Regions from separate parts of the Pseudomonas sp. P129 genome, predicted to be linked through region 2. Evidence: predicted binding sites of a transcription regulator. Region 2 holds the regulator's gene; the other holds the start of a gene.
What was found. Region 2 encodes sigma-54, which starts transcription at its own class of promoters, with help from an activator protein. Its sites were predicted from a motif close to ANTGGCATNNANNTTGCTNT; they were not measured.
Positions count from the first base shown of each region.

Region 1: a site for sigma-54 is predicted at 5,316-5,335, ahead of glnK (P-II family nitrogen regulator). Genes of this name have one in related genera too.

Region 1 is NZ_JAGPYS010000007.1:85,674-94,748, forward strand. It holds gene KBY02_RS17325 (DUF484 family protein) at 1-648, shown strand, start outside; gene xerC (tyrosine recombinase XerC) at 651-1,550, shown strand; gene KBY02_RS17335 (HAD family hydrolase) at 1,543-2,235, shown strand; gene sutA (transcriptional regulator SutA) at 2,306-2,632, opposite strand; gene KBY02_RS17345 (secondary thiamine-phosphate synthase enzyme YjbQ) at 2,731-3,156, opposite strand; gene KBY02_RS17350 (ammonium transporter) at 3,399-4,736, opposite strand; gene glnK (P-II family nitrogen regulator) at 4,770-5,108, opposite strand; gene KBY02_RS17360 (accessory factor UbiK family protein) at 5,526-5,801, shown strand; gene KBY02_RS17365 (hypothetical protein) at 6,040-6,657, shown strand; gene KBY02_RS17370 (AraC family transcriptional regulator) at 6,673-7,590, opposite strand; gene KBY02_RS17375 (SDR family oxidoreductase) at 7,826-8,560, shown strand; gene KBY02_RS17380 (hypothetical protein) at 8,576-9,075, opposite strand, start outside.
Region 2 is NZ_JAGPYS010000001.1:491,595-500,669, forward strand. It holds gene KBY02_RS02190 (superoxide dismutase) at 1-339, shown strand, start outside; gene KBY02_RS26100 (hypothetical protein) at 367-501, shown strand; gene KBY02_RS02195 (HPr family phosphocarrier protein) at 526-798, opposite strand; gene rapZ (RNase adapter RapZ) at 814-1,671, opposite strand; gene ptsN (PTS IIA-like nitrogen regulatory protein PtsN) at 1,674-2,138, opposite strand; gene hpf (ribosome hibernation-promoting factor, HPF/YfiA family) at 2,149-2,457, opposite strand; gene KBY02_RS02215 (RNA polymerase factor sigma-54) at 2,533-4,026, opposite strand; gene lptB (LPS export ABC transporter ATP-binding protein) at 4,209-4,934, opposite strand; gene lptA (lipopolysaccharide transport periplasmic protein LptA) at 4,935-5,483, opposite strand; gene lptC (LPS export ABC transporter periplasmic protein LptC) at 5,470-6,042, opposite strand; gene KBY02_RS02235 (KdsC family phosphatase) at 6,051-6,590, opposite strand; gene KBY02_RS02240 (KpsF/GutQ family sugar-phosphate isomerase) at 6,590-7,564, opposite strand; gene KBY02_RS02245 (ATP-binding cassette domain-containing protein) at 7,869-8,678, shown strand; gene mlaE (lipid asymmetry maintenance ABC transporter permease subunit MlaE) at 8,678-9,075, shown strand, end outside.

The DNA of each region.
Region 1 (9,075 bases), on a different contig from region 2:
ATCGCCTTCCTGCTCGAGCACCCGGATTTCTTCGCCGAGCACGACGAGCTGCTGGTGTCGATGCGCATCCCGCACCAGCGTGGCGACACCGTTTCGCTGGTCGAGCGTCAGCTCAAGCTGCTGCGCGAGCGTAATATCGAAATGCGCCATCGCCTGTCGCAATTGATGGACGTCGCACGGGACAACGACCGCCTGTTCGAAAAGACCCGCCGCCTGAACCTCGCGCTGATGGATGCGACCAGCCTGGAAGAGCTGGTCATCGCCGTCGAAGACAGCCTGCGTCAGGACTTCCAGGTGCCCTTTGTCAGCCTGATCCTGTTCAGCGACAGCCCGATGCCCGTGGGGCGCTGGGTCAGCGGTGCCGACGCACAGAAAGCCATCGGCGGCCTGATTGGCGAGAAGATCATCTGCGGCGCGCTGCGTGAGCATGAACTGGCGTTTCTGTTCGGTGCAGAGCAGGGCAAGGAGGTCGGTTCGACTGCCATCGCCAGCCTCAATCATCTGGGCCTGCATGGCGTGCTGGCCATCGGCAGCCGTGATCCGCAGCATTACAAAAGCTCGGTCGGCACCCTGTTCCTCAGTTATATCGCCGATGTGCTGAGCCGCCTGCTGCCGCGCTTCGCCCACTCATTACGCTCGGTTCGCTAGCCATGGATCAGCATCTGGACGCCTACTGCATGCACCTGCGCAGTGAGCGCCAGGTGTCGCCTCACACGCTGGAAGCCTACCGACGCGACCTGGGTAAGGTCCTGGCGTATTGCCAGAAGGCACAGGTGTCGAGCTGGAGTGACCTGGATATCCAGCACCTGCGCAGCTTCACTGCCCGCCAGCACCAGCAGGGCCAGTCTTCACGCAGCCTGGCGCGGATGCTGTCGGCGGTGCGCGGCTTCTACAAGTACCTCAATCGCGAAGGCATCTGCCAGCACGACCCGGCAAACGGCCTGTCACCGCCCAAGGGCGAGCGGCGTCTGCCCAAGACCCTGGACACCGACCGTGCCGCGCAATTGCTGGATGGCGGCGTTGAAGATGATTTCCTGGCGCACCGCGACCAAGCCATCCTGGAGCTGCTGTACTCGTCAGGCTTGCGCCTCTCCGAACTGACCGGTCTGAATCTGGACCAGCTGGACCTGCGTGACGGACTGGTGCAGGTGCTGGGTAAGGGCAGCAAGACCCGCGTATTGCCTGTGGGCAGCAAGGCACGCCAGGCACTGGAAGTCTGGCTGCCGCTGCGCGCCCTCACCAATCCGCAGGACGACGCGGTATTTGTCAGCCAGCAAGGCAAGCGCCTCGGCCCGCGCGCCATTCAGGTGCGACTCAAGGCAGCCGGTGAGCGAGAGCTGGGGCAGAATCTGCACCCGCACATGTTGCGGCACTCCTTCGCCAGTCATCTGCTCGAATCGTCACAGGACCTGCGCGCCGTGCAGGAGCTGCTCGGTCATGCGGATATCAAGACCACGCAGATATATACACACCTGGACTTCCAGCATTTGGCTACTGTTTATGACAGCGCCCATCCCCGAGCCAAACGTAAAGGAGCTGCAGATGATTAAGCTGGTGACGTTTGATCTTGACGACACGCTCTGGGACACCGCCCCTGCCATTGCCGGTGCCGAAGTCACGCTGCGTGACTGGCTGGGCGAACACGCGCCCAGGCTGGGAGCGGTTCCTGTCGAACACCTGTGGGAAATCCGCTCGCGTCTGGTGGCCGAAGACCCGTCCTTCAAGCACCGCATCAGCGCCTTGCGCCGCCGCGTGCTGTTCCATGCGCTCGAAGATGCCGGCTACGACCCGGACGAGGCGCAGGACCTGGCCGACCGCGGCTTTGAAGTGTTCCTGCAGGGCCGTCATCAGGTGCAGATTTTCCCTGAGGTGCAACCGATGCTGGAAATTCTCGCCAAGACCTTCACGCTCGGCGTGATTACCAATGGCAATGCCGATGTGCGCCGTCTGGGGCTGGCGGACTACTTTGCCTTCGCGCTGTGCGCCGAAGACCTGGGCATCGGCAAGCCTGATCCGGCACCGTTCGTGGAGGCGCTACGCCGCGCAAGGGTCGATGCCGGCGCGGCGGTGCATGTCGGTGACCATCCCAAGGACGATATCGCAGGTGCCCAGCAGGCCGGCATGCGCGCCATCTGGTACAACCCGCAAGGCAAGGTCTGGGATGCGGATCGACTGCCGGATGCCGAGATCCACAACCTGTCGCAACTGCCCGAGGTGCTGGCGCGCTGGGCCTGAAAGCACACTGACAGGCGCGCATAGAAAAGCCCGCAGCGACGGCGGGCTTTTCTCATACAGTCATGCAGCCTCAGATAGGGCGGCTACCGTATTTGTTGTCAGGCTTCTTGGGCGGATCGGCGACCACGTTGGCCTCCACTTCCTGCACCTTGCCGCCACGCGCCAGGAATTCTTCCATGGCACGTGCCAGAGCATCACGCTCCTTGTTCTTGGCTTCCACGCTGGGCAGTTCATCGACCGAGACTGCAGCCTTGGCCTTGCCTTTTGCGGCAGGTGCCGGAACGTCATCGTCTACTTCGACCGGGTCGTCGCCGGGAGCAGCTGCAAGCTCCTCACCGTCCTCTTCGTTTTCCAGGTCGTCTTCCAGATCGTCCTTAATATCGTCGTCGTCGCTCATGTTGTACCTCATGACTTGCGAAAGCTGATTAGTTATAGCCCAACCGCCCAGAATTGCTAAGGCAACCGGAAAAATTCAACAACCGCTGACCTCAGCGGTTATGTCCACTCACCCTGAAGGGTGGCCAGGACGTTACGAGACCCACCAGCGTCTCGATGTTCGCCCAGGTAAATACCTTGCCAGGTGCCCAGCGCCAGCCGCCCTGCCGTAACCGGCAACAGCAACTGGCAGCCCAGCAGACTGGCCTTGAAATGCGCTGGCAAGTCATCAGGGCCTTCGTCGTCATGTTCGTAGCCGTCCACGCCCTGGGGCACCAGACGGTTGAAAAAACGCTCAAAGTCGCGACGTACCGCCGGGTCGGCATTTTCGTTGACGGTCAACGAAGCCGAGGTATGTTGCAGCCATACATGCAGTAGCCCGACACGACAACCGCGCAACGGGGGCAACCCCGCGACTATCTCGTCAGTCACCAGATGGAACCCGCGGGGCCTGGCCCGCAAGGCAATCCTGGATTGATGCCACATACCGTTCTCCGCACCTTCGGCGCGCATTCTAACTCGACTGAGAAAAAAGCAAAGCGCGCAATAAACCGGCTTCCCTGCAAGTTGACGAAGACGGTGGCAACCTCGTTACCTGCGCTGTGTCACGGTGCCGAGATCATTGACACGGGCAAGATCAATGACAGCAAAAAGCGGCGGTATATCCACAAACGTCAGACAAAAAAAATGCCCGGAGACCGGGCATTCTTTTTTGCGTAGGCCAAAGCTTACAAGTTGTAGCCACGCTCGTTGTGTTGCGCAAGGTCCAGACCGACAGACTCTTCCTCGTCGGTGACGCGCAGACCCATCACCGCATCCAGCACCTTGAGGATGATGAAGGTCACGATTGCGGTGTAGACAACGGTGAACGCGACGCCCTTGAACTGAATCCAGACCTGAGCACCGATGTCGGTCACGGTGCCGAAGCCGCCCAGTGCAGGTGCTGCGAATACACCGGTCAGGATGGCGCCGACGATACCGCCGATGCCGTGAACGCCGAACGCATCCAGGGAGTCGTCGTAGCCCAGCTTGCGCTTGAGGCTGGTCGCGCAGAAGAAGCAGATCACGCCTGCTGCCAGACCGATGATCAGCGCGCCCATCGGGCCGACGGTACCGGCCGCAGGGGTAACGGCAACCAGGCCGGCAACCACACCAGAGGCAATACCCAGAGCACTTGGCTTACCGTGAGTCAGCCACTCGGCAAACATCCAGCCCAATGCGGCGGCCGCGGTAGCGATTTGAGTGACCAGCATGGCCATACCGGCAGTACCGTTGGCTGCAGCGGCGGAACCGGCGTTGAAGCCGAACCAGCCGACCCAGAGCATCGCTGCGCCGATCAGGGTGTAACCCAGGTTGTGCGGCGCCATCGGCGTGGTCGGGAAGCCTTTGCGCTTGCCCAGTACCAGGCACGCTACCAGACCGGCTACACCGGCGTTGATATGTACGACGGTACCGCCAGCGAAGTCCAGAACGCCCCAGTCCCACAACAGGCCACCGACGCCGCCCCAGACCATGTGGGCGATTGGCGCGTAGACCAGAGTGAACCAGATACCCATGAACACCAGCATCGCGGAGAACTTCATGCGTTCTGCGAAGGCGCCGACAATCAGGGCAGGGGTGATGATCGCGAAGGTCATCTGGAAGGTGACGAACACCGCCTCAGGGAACAACGCAGCAGGACCGGTAATGCTTGCCGGCGTGATGCCTGCCAGGAACGCTTTACCCATACCGCCAAAGAAGGAATTGAAGTTGACGACGCCCGCTTCCATACCGGTTGTGTCAAACGCGATGCTGTAGCCGTAGACGACCCACAGGATGCTGATCAGACCGGTGATGGCGAAGCACTGCATCATCACCGACAGAATGTTCTTGGAACGAACCATGCCGCCGTAGAACAGCGCGAGACCGGGGATGGTCATGAACAGGACCAGAGCGGTCGAGGTCAGCATCCATGCAGTGTCGCCAGAGTTCAGCACCGGCTCGGCCACTGGATCAGCCGCCAGGGCAAGACCAGGTAATGCGAGGGACAACAGGGCACCGAGCCCTGCGAATTGACGCAGAGTCATATTGTTTTCTCCTGGGGCGTTGGGTTTGGCGGCTTAAATAGCGTCTGTATCGGTCTCGCCGGTACGGATGCGGATGGCCTGTTCCAGATTGACCACGAAAATCTTGCCGTCACCGATCTTGCCAGTGTTGGCGGCCTTGGTTATGGCTTCGATGACACGATCCAGATCCTTGTCATCGATGGCGACATCGATCTTCACTTTGGGAAGGAAGTCGACGACGTATTCAGCACCGCGATAAAGCTCAGTGTGACCCTTCTGACGCCCGAAGCCTTTGACTTCAGTGACGGTGATGCCCTGCACGCCGATTTCAGACAACGACTCGCGAACGTCATCCAGTTTGAACGGCTTGATGATGGCAGTGACTAGCTTCATGAAAACTTTCTCCCGAATTTGGTGGACTTGCCCCAGGAAAACAAACCCGACTCAAGTCTAAGCGCAGTGTCTGGCTTTGTAACGTGTCGGCCGCCTGATCAGGCCAGACCCACTCCAGAAAACCGCTTCTGACGAAACACTTCCCCGCTCCGCCTGCCGCACTGCATTCGTCACAGCGACTGCATCAGTGCATGGGTCATAAGCCACTAAGCAGAAAGCTTGCCATCTCGCGAATATTCATTGAATACAGGCTCTTGGGCTGGTTTTGCACAACCTTGCAGGGTCTATCATGGAGCTAATGCACAGCAATGGTGCTCATGTGCCCGTCACTGCGCTCCATAAGCGTGCATTGCGCCCTCGGGATTGACTATAGACACTGCGTGTTACACTGCCGCCCTCTGATTCAGGAAAATAACCATGCTCGCGCCCAAAGCCTTTCTCGACGCTCTCAGCGGCCACGCCTCTCGCCTGTTCAATGGCGAAACGCCTGTATCGCGCAACGAATTCGAAACCCAGTTCAAGGCCCTGCTGCAAAGCGGCTTCAGCAAACTGGATCTGGTCAGCCGTGAAGAGTTCGACAGCCAGATGGCCGTCCTCGCCCGCACCCGCGCCCGCCTGGAAGCGCTGGAGGCCAAGATGGCCGAGCTGGAAGAGAAGGCTGGCGGGGCCGCAGGGACTGAAAAAGCCGAATAAGGGTTTCCTTGTTTTACTCAGTGCGCTGCAGCGCTGAACGTTGTCATGCACAACGGGGCAGGCACCTGACCTGCTCGCGAAGCGAGATGCTCAAACGTGTACTGGCCTTCGCGTCGCAGCCATGAATCGCTCCGGATTTCAGTGATACAGTTTCGCGCCGAAATACGCTAACGTCTCGGCGCGCCAGTCATGGGCTGGCCACTCCTCCCGGCTATTCGAACGTTCTATGGATGGAAGCATGACTGACAAACGTCCCCTTATTCACTGCTCCCTGGCCGCAACCCTGTGGTTGTGTGTCGGCACGTCGGTTTTCGCTCAGGACACGGCACTGCATTCCGGCAAGTACGAGCAGTTGATGCTGGCCGTGACGCCTGATCATCAGGTCGAGGGTTATTACTCGGAGACGCGCGGCGAAACATTCAGCTGTGCGTTCTATCTGCAAGGCAAGGTCGAGGCCGGGGAGGGCGCAGCGGTGTCGTCCTGGCTGGATGACGTCTATCCGGGAACACTAAAGGCCTCGGCTGATGGCGTGGTGCTGACGATCGAGCAAGGCCGGCAGCACCCCGGCTGCATGAACGTGTTGGCGCCGGACATCGCCACCGGCCTGGAGCTGACCCGGACCGCCAGCAGGCAGTGGGTCGGTCTGGTGACCGTCACGGCGGACAAGGCCTGGCTGCAAAAAACACCGAATGCCAAAGGCACCCGAGGCGCCTATATCGTCAAGGATGACGTTGTCGGGGTTCTGGCATTCAAGGATGGCGCGGCTCAGGTCGAGTTCATCAATGCCGATGATCGCTCGTTTACCGGGTGGATCAGTCAGGACCAATATGCGCGGTTGGCCGCGCCCGGCCGCTGATGTCGGACGGGGAGGTCAGCCAATCTGCCGCACTCGGCTGAGATCTGTCGAGGGCGGGCAGCCAAACTGGCGGCTGTACTCCCTGCTGAATTGCGAAGGGCTTTCATAGCCGACGCGATAGCAGGCGCTGGAGGCGTCCAGGCCTTCATTGATGATCAGCCGTCGAGCTTCTTGCAGGCGCAGCTTTTTCTGGTACTGCAACGGGCTCATGGCGGTCAGCGCCTTGAATCGGTGGTGCAGCGTCGAATTGCCCAGGTTGGCCAGGCGCGCCAGCTCGTCGATGCGCAGCGGCTCGGTGTAATGACTGTTCAGCCAGTCGACCGCCCGCGTAACGCGATGCGTCTGCGAATCCCCGACCGCGATTTCGTAGAGTCGCCGCCCATTGTTGCCGCGCAGCAGCCGGTAGTAGAGCTCCCGAAGTGCAAGGGGCGCGAGCATAGCGATGTCGCGAGGCGTGTCGAGCAGGCGCACCAGCCGCAACACCGTCTCCAGCAATGGCTGATCCATTTGCTCAAGAAACAGGCCCCGCTGCGGCTCGTCCGGAACGCCGTTCAATGGCGCTTCCGCAATGAGCTGGGCAATGTGCGCAGGCTCGAAATCCAGACGAATACACAGATAGGGCGCCTCGCCACTCGCTTCCAGCACGCGCCCGGCGACCGGCACTGTCACCGCGACGACCAGGTAGCTGAGCGGGTCGTACACATACTGCTCATCGCCCAGCGCAACCTCCTTGCGACCTTGAACGATCACGCAAAGGGCTGGCCGATGCAGCGCATGAATCAACTCTGACGGGGCGTCGCAGCGGATAACGTGCAGCGGCGCAACAGCGGTTTCATAAACACCGGGTGCCGCAAAGCGCTGCGTCAGCAACTGGATGATTTCACTCCGGCAAACATCGGTGCCCGGAGCGCTCGCAGCATTAGGTGTATCCATGAAGCACCCCGTCTCAAGTCAGTGTTGCTGCACGCCCATCCTTTGCATCGAACTCCATCATAGCGGCCATTGCGCAGCGATTCTGCGTGCGGCAGACCCACAGACAGGAATAGGCAAGTGTCGCGCAGGTATCGGCATGCACGCAGTGATCAGCGACTCGTAGCATGGCCATCGCAATCAGTTTGAGCCGCGCGCTGAAACTGAGCCAACGATGACTTCACGAGGAAAGCCAGTCATGTCGAACATTCAAGGCAAGGTTGTACTGATCACCGGCGCCAGCAGTGGCATTGGCGAAGCTGCCGCCCGACTCATCGCCGCCAAGGGCGCACACGTAGTACTAGGCGCTCGGCGCAGCGAGCGTCTGCAGACGCTGGCGGCAGACATCGAAGCGCAGGGCGGCTCGGCACGCTTCCGCGCGCTGGACGTGACCGATGCGCTCGACATGCAGGCCTTTGCCGACTTCGCCAAACACGCGTTTGGCAAGATCGACGTGATCATCAACAACGCCGGCATCATGCCCCTGTCGCCGCTCGCCGCGCTGAAAATCGCAGAGTGGAACCAGATGCTCGACGTCAACGTGCGCGGCGTACTGCACGGCATTGCCGCCGTGTTGCCGGGCATGCAAGCGCAAGGGCACGGCCAGATCATCAACATCTCGTCCATCGGCGGCCTCGCCGTTTCCCCGACCGCCGCAGTGTACTGCGCCACCAAATTCGCTGTTCGAGCCATCTCCGATGGCCTTCGGCAAGAAACCGACAAAATCCGCGTCACCGTCGTCTGCCCCGGCGTGGTCGAATCAGAACTGGCCGACTCGATTTCCGACGAGACCGCGCGCGAGGCGATGAAAGCGTTTCGAAAGGTTGCGCTGGAGCCGGATGCGATCGCACGCGCGCTTGTTTACGCGATCGAGCAGCCGGACGGGGTGGATGTGAGCGAGATTGTGGTGCGGCCTACGGGGAGTGCTTATTGAGACCGGTAATGAGGACTACCACTTCCAGGCCCTTTCGGTGAACTCGGCCGTTGGAGGCAGCGCGCCACGGAGAAACGCGAGGTATTTGTTGAACAGGACCTCGTGCTGGAAGCGGGCCTCGAAGCCAAGTGTGATGTCGGTGCGATGGGTGATGATCATGAGGCGCTTTCGGTCGACGGTGACGAAGTTGTACTCGGCCCATGGCAGGCTTTGTTCATGGTGGATGGGGTTTTCCCAGTTGAGTAGCTTGATGGCTGCGATAAAAGCCATGGCCACGGGACCGATCAGGAACAGCAACGAGCCGGTGAAGAGTGCTACAAAAACGAATATCAGGATGACGGCTATGGCGATGCCCTTGAAAAGGGATGAGGCGAAGTCGGGGTAGTGGAGGTGGTACTCTACGAGGGCGTGGTGGGTGGTGATGGTGTAGTTGTAGATGGTTTTTTGGCGGATGAGGAGGCCTATGTAGTAAGCGAGGTTTCCTACGAATGCTAATATTACAGTAGTTAGCAAGT
Region 2 (9,075 bases):
GGCGGCGGCTTGCCCACGGGCGCTGTCGCGTCTGCCATCAATGAGCAACTGGGTGGCTACGAAAGCTTCAAGGAGGCATTCACCAAGGCCGCATTGACCCGTTTCGGCAGTGGCTGGGCATGGCTGAGCGTCACGCCTGACAAAAAGCTGGTGGTGGAAAGCAGTGGTAACCAGGACAGCCCGCTGATGAACGGCAACACGCCGATTCTGGGGCTGGACGTGTGGGAGCACGCTTACTACCTGCGCTATCAGAACCGTCGTCCCGAATACATCAATGCGTTCTACAACGTGATCAATTGGGATGAGGTGTCCCGCCGTTATCAGGCCGCTCTGGCCTGAGCCTGGCAGCCGGACCCAAGGCGGCGTATGCGCTCCGGATTCCTCACGCTCAGCAATGTGCGGTTATTTCGTCTGGCAGTCGGGAGCGTGCTGCTGTTGGCGGGTATGGCGCTACTGATTGCCCACGGGCTGAGCTGGATGCGCGTGCAAGGCTGGTGGTGACGGATACCGCGTTTGTACGAGGGCTTATTCGCCCTCATCAAACCGGTTGTCGATCAGCTCGATCAGGCCATCAAGCGCTTCCTGTTCGAATTCGCCTTCGGTGTTCAGGTGGATCTCGGTGCCCTTGCCGGCAGCCAGCATCATCACGGCCATGATGCTTTTACCGTCGACCATGCTCTCCGGAGTGCGGCCGACCCTGATCTTGCAGGGAAACTTGCCTGCGACCCCGACGAATTTGGCGGCAGCGCGGGCGTGCAGGCCCAGTTTGTTGATGATGGTGATTTGACGAGCGGGCATCGCAGTGAAAATCCTTCAGCTGAGGTCGCGGTGGCGGACCTGAACGTTCTTGAGTGATTGTTGCAAGACCTGACCAAGCCGCTCGGTCAGGTAGACCGAACGATGGTGTCCGCCGGTACAGCCGATGGCAATGGTAACGTAAGAACGGTTACTGGCTGCAAACCGGGGTAGCCATTTGTTCAGGTAAGCGAAGATGTCCTGAAACATTTCTTCGACGTCAGGCTGCACCGACAGGTAGTCGATAACGGGTTGTTCAAGCCCCGAGTGGTCGCGCAGTTCTGGCTTCCAGTACGGATTGGGCAGGCAGCGCACATCGAATACCAGGTCTGCATCGACAGGCATGCCGCGCTTGAAACCAAAGGACTCGATCAGAAATGCAGTGCCTGGCTCGGGCTTGTTCAGCAGACGAAGCTTGAGCGCGTCGCGCAACTGATAGAGATTCAGGTGGGTGGTGTTGATCTTCAGGTCGGCCAGATCGATGATCGGGCCAAGCAGTGCGGTTTCATCACGTATCGCTTCGGCCAGCGAACGATCTGCCGTGCTCAGCGGGTGGCGGCGCCGGGTTTCCGAGAAGCGCTTGAGCAGGGTGGCTTCGTCTGCATCCAGATACAGCACGTCGCACTGAATATTGCGCGAGCGTACTTCATCCAGCATCTGCGGAAAACGGGTCAGGTGGCTGGGCAGATTGCGGGCATCTATCGAAACCGCCAGCAAGGGTTCGGCGAGTTCGGTGTTGATCAGCGCGCGTTCGGCCAGCTCCGGCAACAGGCCGGCCGGCAGGTTATCGACACAGTAAAAGCCGTTGTCTTCCAGCACATCGAGCGCCGTACTCTTGCCTGAGCCGGAGCGACCGCTGACGATGATCATGCGCATGGTCAGTTTCCGTTCTGCACGTCCAGCACCACTTGATAAAGCGCCTCAGCGCTTTCGGCACTGCGCAGGCGCTTACGCACATCTTTGTCGTCGAGCATGCTGGCGATCTGGCGCAGCAGCTCCAGGTGTTCATCGGTGGCAGCTTGCGGGACCAGCAAGACGAACAGCAGGTCGACCGGCGCACCATCGATGGCGTCGAAATCCACAGGGGTGGAGAGGTGAATCACTGCACTGACAGGCTCGCTGCAGTCAGCGAGGCGGCAGTGGGGGATGGCAATACCGTTGCCAAAACCGGTCGAGCCCAGTTTTTCCCGGGCGACGAGACTTGCGAATACTGTGTCCGACACCATGCCCGGCACTTCACGGCCGATCAGGTTGGCAATTTCTTCGAGTACACGCTTTTTACTGCCGCCCGGCACGTTCACAAGGGAGCGGCCGGGAGTCAGGATATTTTCGATTCGGATCATTAAATGGGCGTTAGCGAGCGGCCGCACCTTTGAGGATGCTTTGCTGCTTTTCCTTATGCTTGAGCAATTGTCGGTCTAGCTTGTCAGTGAGCAGGTCGATGGCAGCATACATGTCATCATGTTCAGCATTGGCAACGACCTCTCCACCATGGATGTGCAACGTGGCTTCGATCTTCTGCTTGAGCTTTTCGACCGTCATCGTGACCTGCACGTTGGTAATCTTGTCAAAATGCCCCTCGAGCTTCTTGAGCTTGAGCTCAACGTATTCACGAAGGGGTTTGGTCACTTCCAGTTGGTGTCCACTGATGTTGACTTGCATACAGCTTTCTCCTTTGCCAGTGCATAAAGAGGCAGGCATGGCGCATGCCTCTGGGACGCTGTGGCTCGGCCTGCATCACATCAGCCGCTTACGCTCACTGGAAGGGGCGATCCCGAGAGACTCACGGTACTTGGCGACTGTGCGACGGGCTACTTGAATGCCTTGTGCCTCCAGTAAACCAGCGATCTTGCTATCACTCAACGGCTTTTTCTGATTTTCCGCCGCAACCAGTTTTTTGATGATTGCGCGAATTGCCGTGGACGAGCATTCACCGCCCTCGGAGGTGCTCACATGGCTTGAGAAGAAGTATTTCAGCTCGTAAATGCCGCGTGGGGTGTGCATGAACTTCTGGGTGGTTACGCGTGAGATGGTCGACTCGTGCATGCCCACTGCCTCGGCGATGTCGTGCAGGACGAGCGGCTTCATGGCCTCGTCGCCGTACTCGAGAAAACCGCGCTGATGTTCGACGATTTGCGTGGCGACCTTCATCAACGTTTCGTTGCGGCTTTGCAGGCTCTTGATGAACCAGCGCGCTTCCTGCAACTGATTGCGCATGAAGGTGTTGTCTGCGCTGGTATCGGCGCGCCGTACGAAGCCCGCGTATTGCGGATTGACGCGCAGGCGCGGCACCGACTCCTGATTGAGTTCGACTAGCCAGCGTTCATTGTCCTTGCGCACGATCACATCCGGAATGACGTATTCGGCTTCTGTGGATTCGATCTGCGAGCCTGGACGCGGGTTGAGGCTCTGCACCAGTTCGATGACCTGACGCAGCTCGTCTTCCTTGAGCTTCATGCGTCGCATCAGCTGGCCGTAGTCGCGGCTTCCGAGCAGGTCGATGTAGTCGCTGACCAGGCGTTGTGCTTCTGTCAGCCAGGGTGTTTTTGCTGGCAGCTGGCGCAGTTGCAGCAGCAGGCATTCGCTCAGGTTGCGAGCGCCGATGCCGGCAGGTTCAAACTGCTGGATGCGGTGCAGTACGGCTTCGATCTCGTCGAGCTCGATGTCCAGTTCGGGGTCGAAGGACTCGAGAATCTCATCGAGCGTCTCGTCGAGATAACCCTGGTTGTTGATGCAGTCGATCAGCGTAACCGCTACCAGACGGTCCTTGTCGGACATCGGCGCGACATTCAGTTGCCACAGCAGGTGGCTTTGCAGGCTTTCGCCCACAGAGGTGCGCGTGGTGAAGTCCCACTCGTCGTCATCGTTGCTTGGCAGGCTGCTGGCGCTGGTCTGGTAGATGTCTTCCCATGCGGTATCGACGGGCAGCTCGTTGGGAATGCGTTCGTTCCATTCACCTTCTTCAAGGTTGTCCACGGTAGGCGCGGATTCCTGATAGGTCGGTTCCTGAACGTCGGGGTTGGGCTTTTGTTCGATGTTGTCGGCAAGCGGGTCGGAATGGTCGAAGTCGTCGCCTTCTTCCTGCCGCTCCAGCATAGGGTTTGACTCCAGCGCCTCCTGGATCTCCTGCTGGAGATCCAGAGTGGAAAGCTGAAGTAAGCGGATTGCCTGTTGCAGCTGCGGTGTCATCGTCAGCTGCTGGCCCATTCTCAAGACTAGCGATGGTTTCATGGCAGGGGCTAAACACCTTATTCGCCGGCGCGCATGCGCCATCTACTACAGGCGCCGTGGCGCCAACTTAAGCAAATTATATGCCTGAAACCTGTGCGTTTGCCTAGAGTGATATGACAAATAAAATGTTGTCAATACACTGCGTAGGCATCAATCGGCTGCGAAGCGCAAAGGGCAGTCGATTAAAGGCGGAACTCGTGGCCGAGGTAGACCTCTTTCACCAGCTGATTCGCCAGAATGGTCTCCGAATCGCCTTCCGCAATCAGCTGTCCATCGTTGACGATGTAGGCTGTTTCGCAGATATCCAGCGTTTCCCGGACGTTGTGGTCAGTGATCAGTACACCGATACCCTTGGCCTTGAGATGGTGAATGATCTGCTTGATGTCGCCTACCGAAATAGGGTCGACACCTGCAAACGGTTCATCCAGCAGGATGAATTTAGGCGCGGTGGCCAGAGCCCGGGCGATTTCCACACGGCGACGTTCACCACCCGACAGGCTCATGCCCAGGTTGTCACGGATATGGGTGATGTGGAACTCCTGCAGGAGGCTTTCCAGCTCCTTGCGGCGAGCACCGGCATCGAGCTCCTTGCGGGTCTCGAGAATCGCCATGATGTTGTCGGACACCGACAGCTTGCGGAAGATCGAGGCTTCCTGAGGCAAGTAGCCGATGCCTGCGCGGGCGCGACCGTGCATGGGTTGATGGCTGACATCCAGATCGTCAATCAGCACGCGCCCCTGATCAGCCTGGACCAGACCCACGATCATGTAGAAGCAGGTGGTCTTGCCGGCGCCGTTCGGGCCCAGCAGGCCGACGATCTGGCCGCTGTCGATGGAGATGCTCACATCGCGCACGACCTGCCGGCTTTTGTAGCTTTTAGCCAGATGCTGGGCTTTGAGCGTCGCCATTTACTGGGCCTTCTGAGGTTGATCGGTTTTCTTTTTCGGCTGGATGACCATGTCGATACGCGGACGTGGCGTGGTCACCTTGGCGCCGCCATTGGCCCGACCGGCACTGACGACCTGTCTGACCGTGTCGTAGACGATTTTCTCGCCTTCCGAGGTGTTGCCGTCATTGATGACCTTGGCCTTGTCGATCAGGACGATACGGTCCTGGCCGGCGTAATACTGGATGGTGACGGCATAGGCCTGCACGATCGGCTTGTCCACGGCAGGCTTCTGCTCGTAGTAGGCCAGATTGCCGACGGAGGTAAATACGTCGACTTCGCCCTGGGCATTACGCGTGATTGTCACGGTGTTGCCCGTGATTTTCATCGAGCCCTGAGTGATGATGACATTGCCCTTGTAAGTCGCCACGCCTTTCTTGTCATCGAGCTGAGCATCGTCAGACTGGATGTGGATAGGCTGATCTCGGTCGGTTGGCAGGGACCAGGCGCTCGCGCTTCCCAGTGCTGCGCCCAGGCCGAGCAATAAAGGAAGAGTTTTAACGAGCCTCATACTGTCCTCTTACGTTGGACAGCAGGTCCATCCTGCTGTCTTTCAAATACGCTTTCATTCCCTTGGCCGTGGTCACACCGCCTGCGCCGTCGATTCTAACGTCTTGGTCGGTCTGCGCATATTGCTTCTGAGGGAATACGGTCATGCGACTACTGGTGATAATAGTCGTACGTTGTTTTTCATCGGTACGTTCGACGCGCACGGAATCGATCAGCTCGACCTGGTCGCCGCCGGACGAAACCTCGCCTTTCTTGCTCTGCACGTGCCAGGGAAACTCGCCGCCGCGGTACATGTGCAGGTCGGGCGTAGTCAGCAGGGTCACGTCAGTGGCTTTCACATGCTCCACCTTGTCGGAGGTCATGTCGTACTGAAGTGTGCCGTCGGGCAGGTACTGAACGCTGTGGGCGTTGATTGCATAGTAGTCGATGACCGTGTCGTCGACCGTCGAGACCGGTTGATCCATGAAGCTTTCCGGGCTGATGTTCCAGTAACCGACCGCTGCCAGCAGCAGCGCCAGTACCCCGAGAAGCAGGAACTTGCGAATTTTTTTAGTGAACATAATGGCTTCTATAAATAGGCGGAGTGAGCCGCTTCAAGGTTGCCTTGCGCATTCAGAATCAGTTCGCAGAATTCGCGCGCTGCACCTTCGCCGCCTCGCGCCCTGGTTATCCCGTGTGCATGCTCGCGGACAAAGCCGGCAGCATTGGCCACCGCCATGCCCAGGCCGACGCGTCTGATAACGGGCAAGTCTGGCAGATCATCACCCAGATAGGCGACCTGTTCGTAACTAAGGTTGAGTTCTGCAAGCAACTTGTCCAGCACCACCAGCTTGTCTTCACGTCCCTGGAACAGGTGTTCAATGCCCAGGCTCTTTGCCCGGCGCTCGACTATCGCGGTCTTGCGGCCACTGATGATCGCCGTGGTGACGCCCGAGGCTATCAGCATTTTAATGCCCTGGCCGTCGAGGGTATTGAATGTCTTGATCTCGCTGCCGTCTTCCATGAAGTAAAGGCGGCCATCGGTCAGCACGCCATCGACATCGAAGACTGCCAGCTTGATGGCCTTGCCGCGTTGCATGAGATCCTGAGTCATTATTTCGGTTTCCATTACATGACGCCTGCGCGCAGGAGATCCTGCAGGTTGAATGCGCCAACCGGCCGGTCGTTCTGGTCTACGACAACAAGCGCACTGATTTTGTTGTCCTCCATGATTTTCAGCGCCTCGGCGGCGAGCATCTCGGCATGGGCGGTCTTGCCATGAAGCGTCATGACCTCGTCGATGATGGTCTGGCGGATATCGACGGGGCGGTCCAGTGTCCGGCGCAAGTCACCGTCCGTGAAGATGCCGGCCAGTGTGCCGTCGGCTTCGACGATGGCCGTCATGCCCAAACCTTTACGAGTCATTTCAAGCAGTGCGTCGCGCAACAGGGTGCCACGTTGCACGCTGGGCAGTGATTCGCCGGAGTGCATCACATTCTCGACCTTGAGCAGCAGGCGGCGACCCAGTGCGCCGCCTGGGTGGGAGAATGCGAAATCTTCGGCAGTGAAACCGCGCGCGTCGAGCAGCGCCACGGCGAGGGCGTCGCCCATGACCAGTGCGGCGGTTGTCGAGGACGTCGGTGCCAGGTTGAGCGGGCAGGCCTCATGCACGACATGCGCGTTGAGGTTGATGTCGGCAGCCTTGGCCAGAATGGACTCGGGGTCGCCGGTCAGGCTGATCATCTTTATGCCCAGGCGCTTGATCAGTGGCAGCAGGGTGACGATTTCGTTGGTGCTGCCGGAGTTCGACAGGGCCAGGATGATGTCATCACGGGTGATCATGCCCATGTCGCCATGGCTGGCTTCGGCCGGATGCACGAAAAACGAGGTGGTGCCGGTGCTCGCCAGCGTGGCGGCGATCTTGTTGCCGATGTGTCCGGACTTGCCCATGCCGACCACGACCACGCGCCCTTTGCTGGCGAGGATCATTTCGCACGCGCGCACAAAATCGCCGTCAAGACGTTCAAGCAAGCCTTGCATGGCTTCTATCTCAAGGCGAATGGTGCGTTGCGCCGATTGGATCAGGTCACTGGATTGGTTCATGTCTGGAAAGGGTCAGCCTGCTGAAAGGCGGCGATTATAGCGGTAATGAACGATTCCCTCACGTCTGATCGTCGTTGTGTTGTTTTTAAACGAATTTCCTACGTACTTGCGGGTCTGTATTCAAGCCTGTGGCCATAACATTGTGGTACAGAATAATTCAGCGAATACCTGAACCGCTCGGTTCTCTTCTTGGGGGCGGGTGGCTGCGGTGATATAGTTCGCGGCCTGTTCGGCACGCCTGGACAGCCTGTCGGTGTTCAACAACCGGCGGCTTGTGGCGGAAGCTGTATCGCAAGGAGTTTAGATGAGTCCTGATGACGCCTATGCGGTCGAGTTGAAAGGTGTGTCTTTCAAACGCGGTGCGCGCAGCATTTTCAATAACGTTGATATTCGTATTCCGCGCGGCAAGGTCACCGGGATCATGGGGCCGTCAGGCTGCGGCAAGACGACCCTGCTGCGCCTGATGGGTGCCCAGTTGCGCCCGAGCGAAGGGCAGGTGTGGGTCAATGGCCAGAATCTGCCTGAGCTATCGCGCAGTGATCTGTTCGATGCCCGCAAGCAGATGGGCGTTTTGTTTCAGAGCGGTGCGCTGTTTACCGATCTGGATGTTTTCGAAAACGTCGCCTTTCCCCTGCGCGTGCATACCGAGCTGCCGGAAGAAATGATCCGCGACATCGTTCTGCTCAAGCTTCAGGCCGTGGGCCTGCGCGGTGCGGTGGAACTGATGCCGGACGAATTGTCGGGCGGCATGAAGCGTCGTGTCGCGCTCGCGCGCGCAATCGCTCTCGATCCGCAGATTCTCATGTATGACGAGCCCTTCGTCGGGCAGGACCCGATTGCGATGGGGGTGCTGGTGCGTCTGATCCGCCTGCTCAACGACGCGCTGGGTATCACCAGTATCGTGGTGTCCCATGACCTCAGCGAGACGGCGAGCATTGCCGACTATCTCTATGTTGTCGGCGACGGGCAGGTGCTGGGGCAGGGTACGCCTCAGGAACTGATGTCCTCGGACAATCCACGTATTCGTCAATTCATGACCGGCGAGCCGGACGGCCCTGTACCGTTCCACTATCCGGCGCCGGATTTTCGCGAAGATCTATTGGGGAAGCGCTGATGCGCAATAAGTCACTCATGGACCGGGTTCGCCTGCTGGGGCGCTCGGCCATTGATATTGTTACTGTTCTGGGGCGTTCCGGTCTGTTTCTGGTGCATGCCTTGCTCGGTCGTGGCGGTGCGGGCAGCAGTTTCCAACTGCTGGTCAGGCAGCTGTATTCGGTTGGCGTCATGTCGCTGGTCATCATTGTGGTGTCCGGCATGTTCATCGGCATGGTGCTGGCGCTGCAGGGCTTCAGCATCCTGACCAAATACGGTTCGGAGCAGGCGGTCGGCCAGATGGTTGCCCTGACGCTGTTGCGTGAACTCGGCCCTGTGGTGACGGCTTTGCTGTTCGCCGGTCGTGCAGGCTCTGCGTTGACCGCCGAGATCGGCAACATGAAGTCCACCGAGCAGCT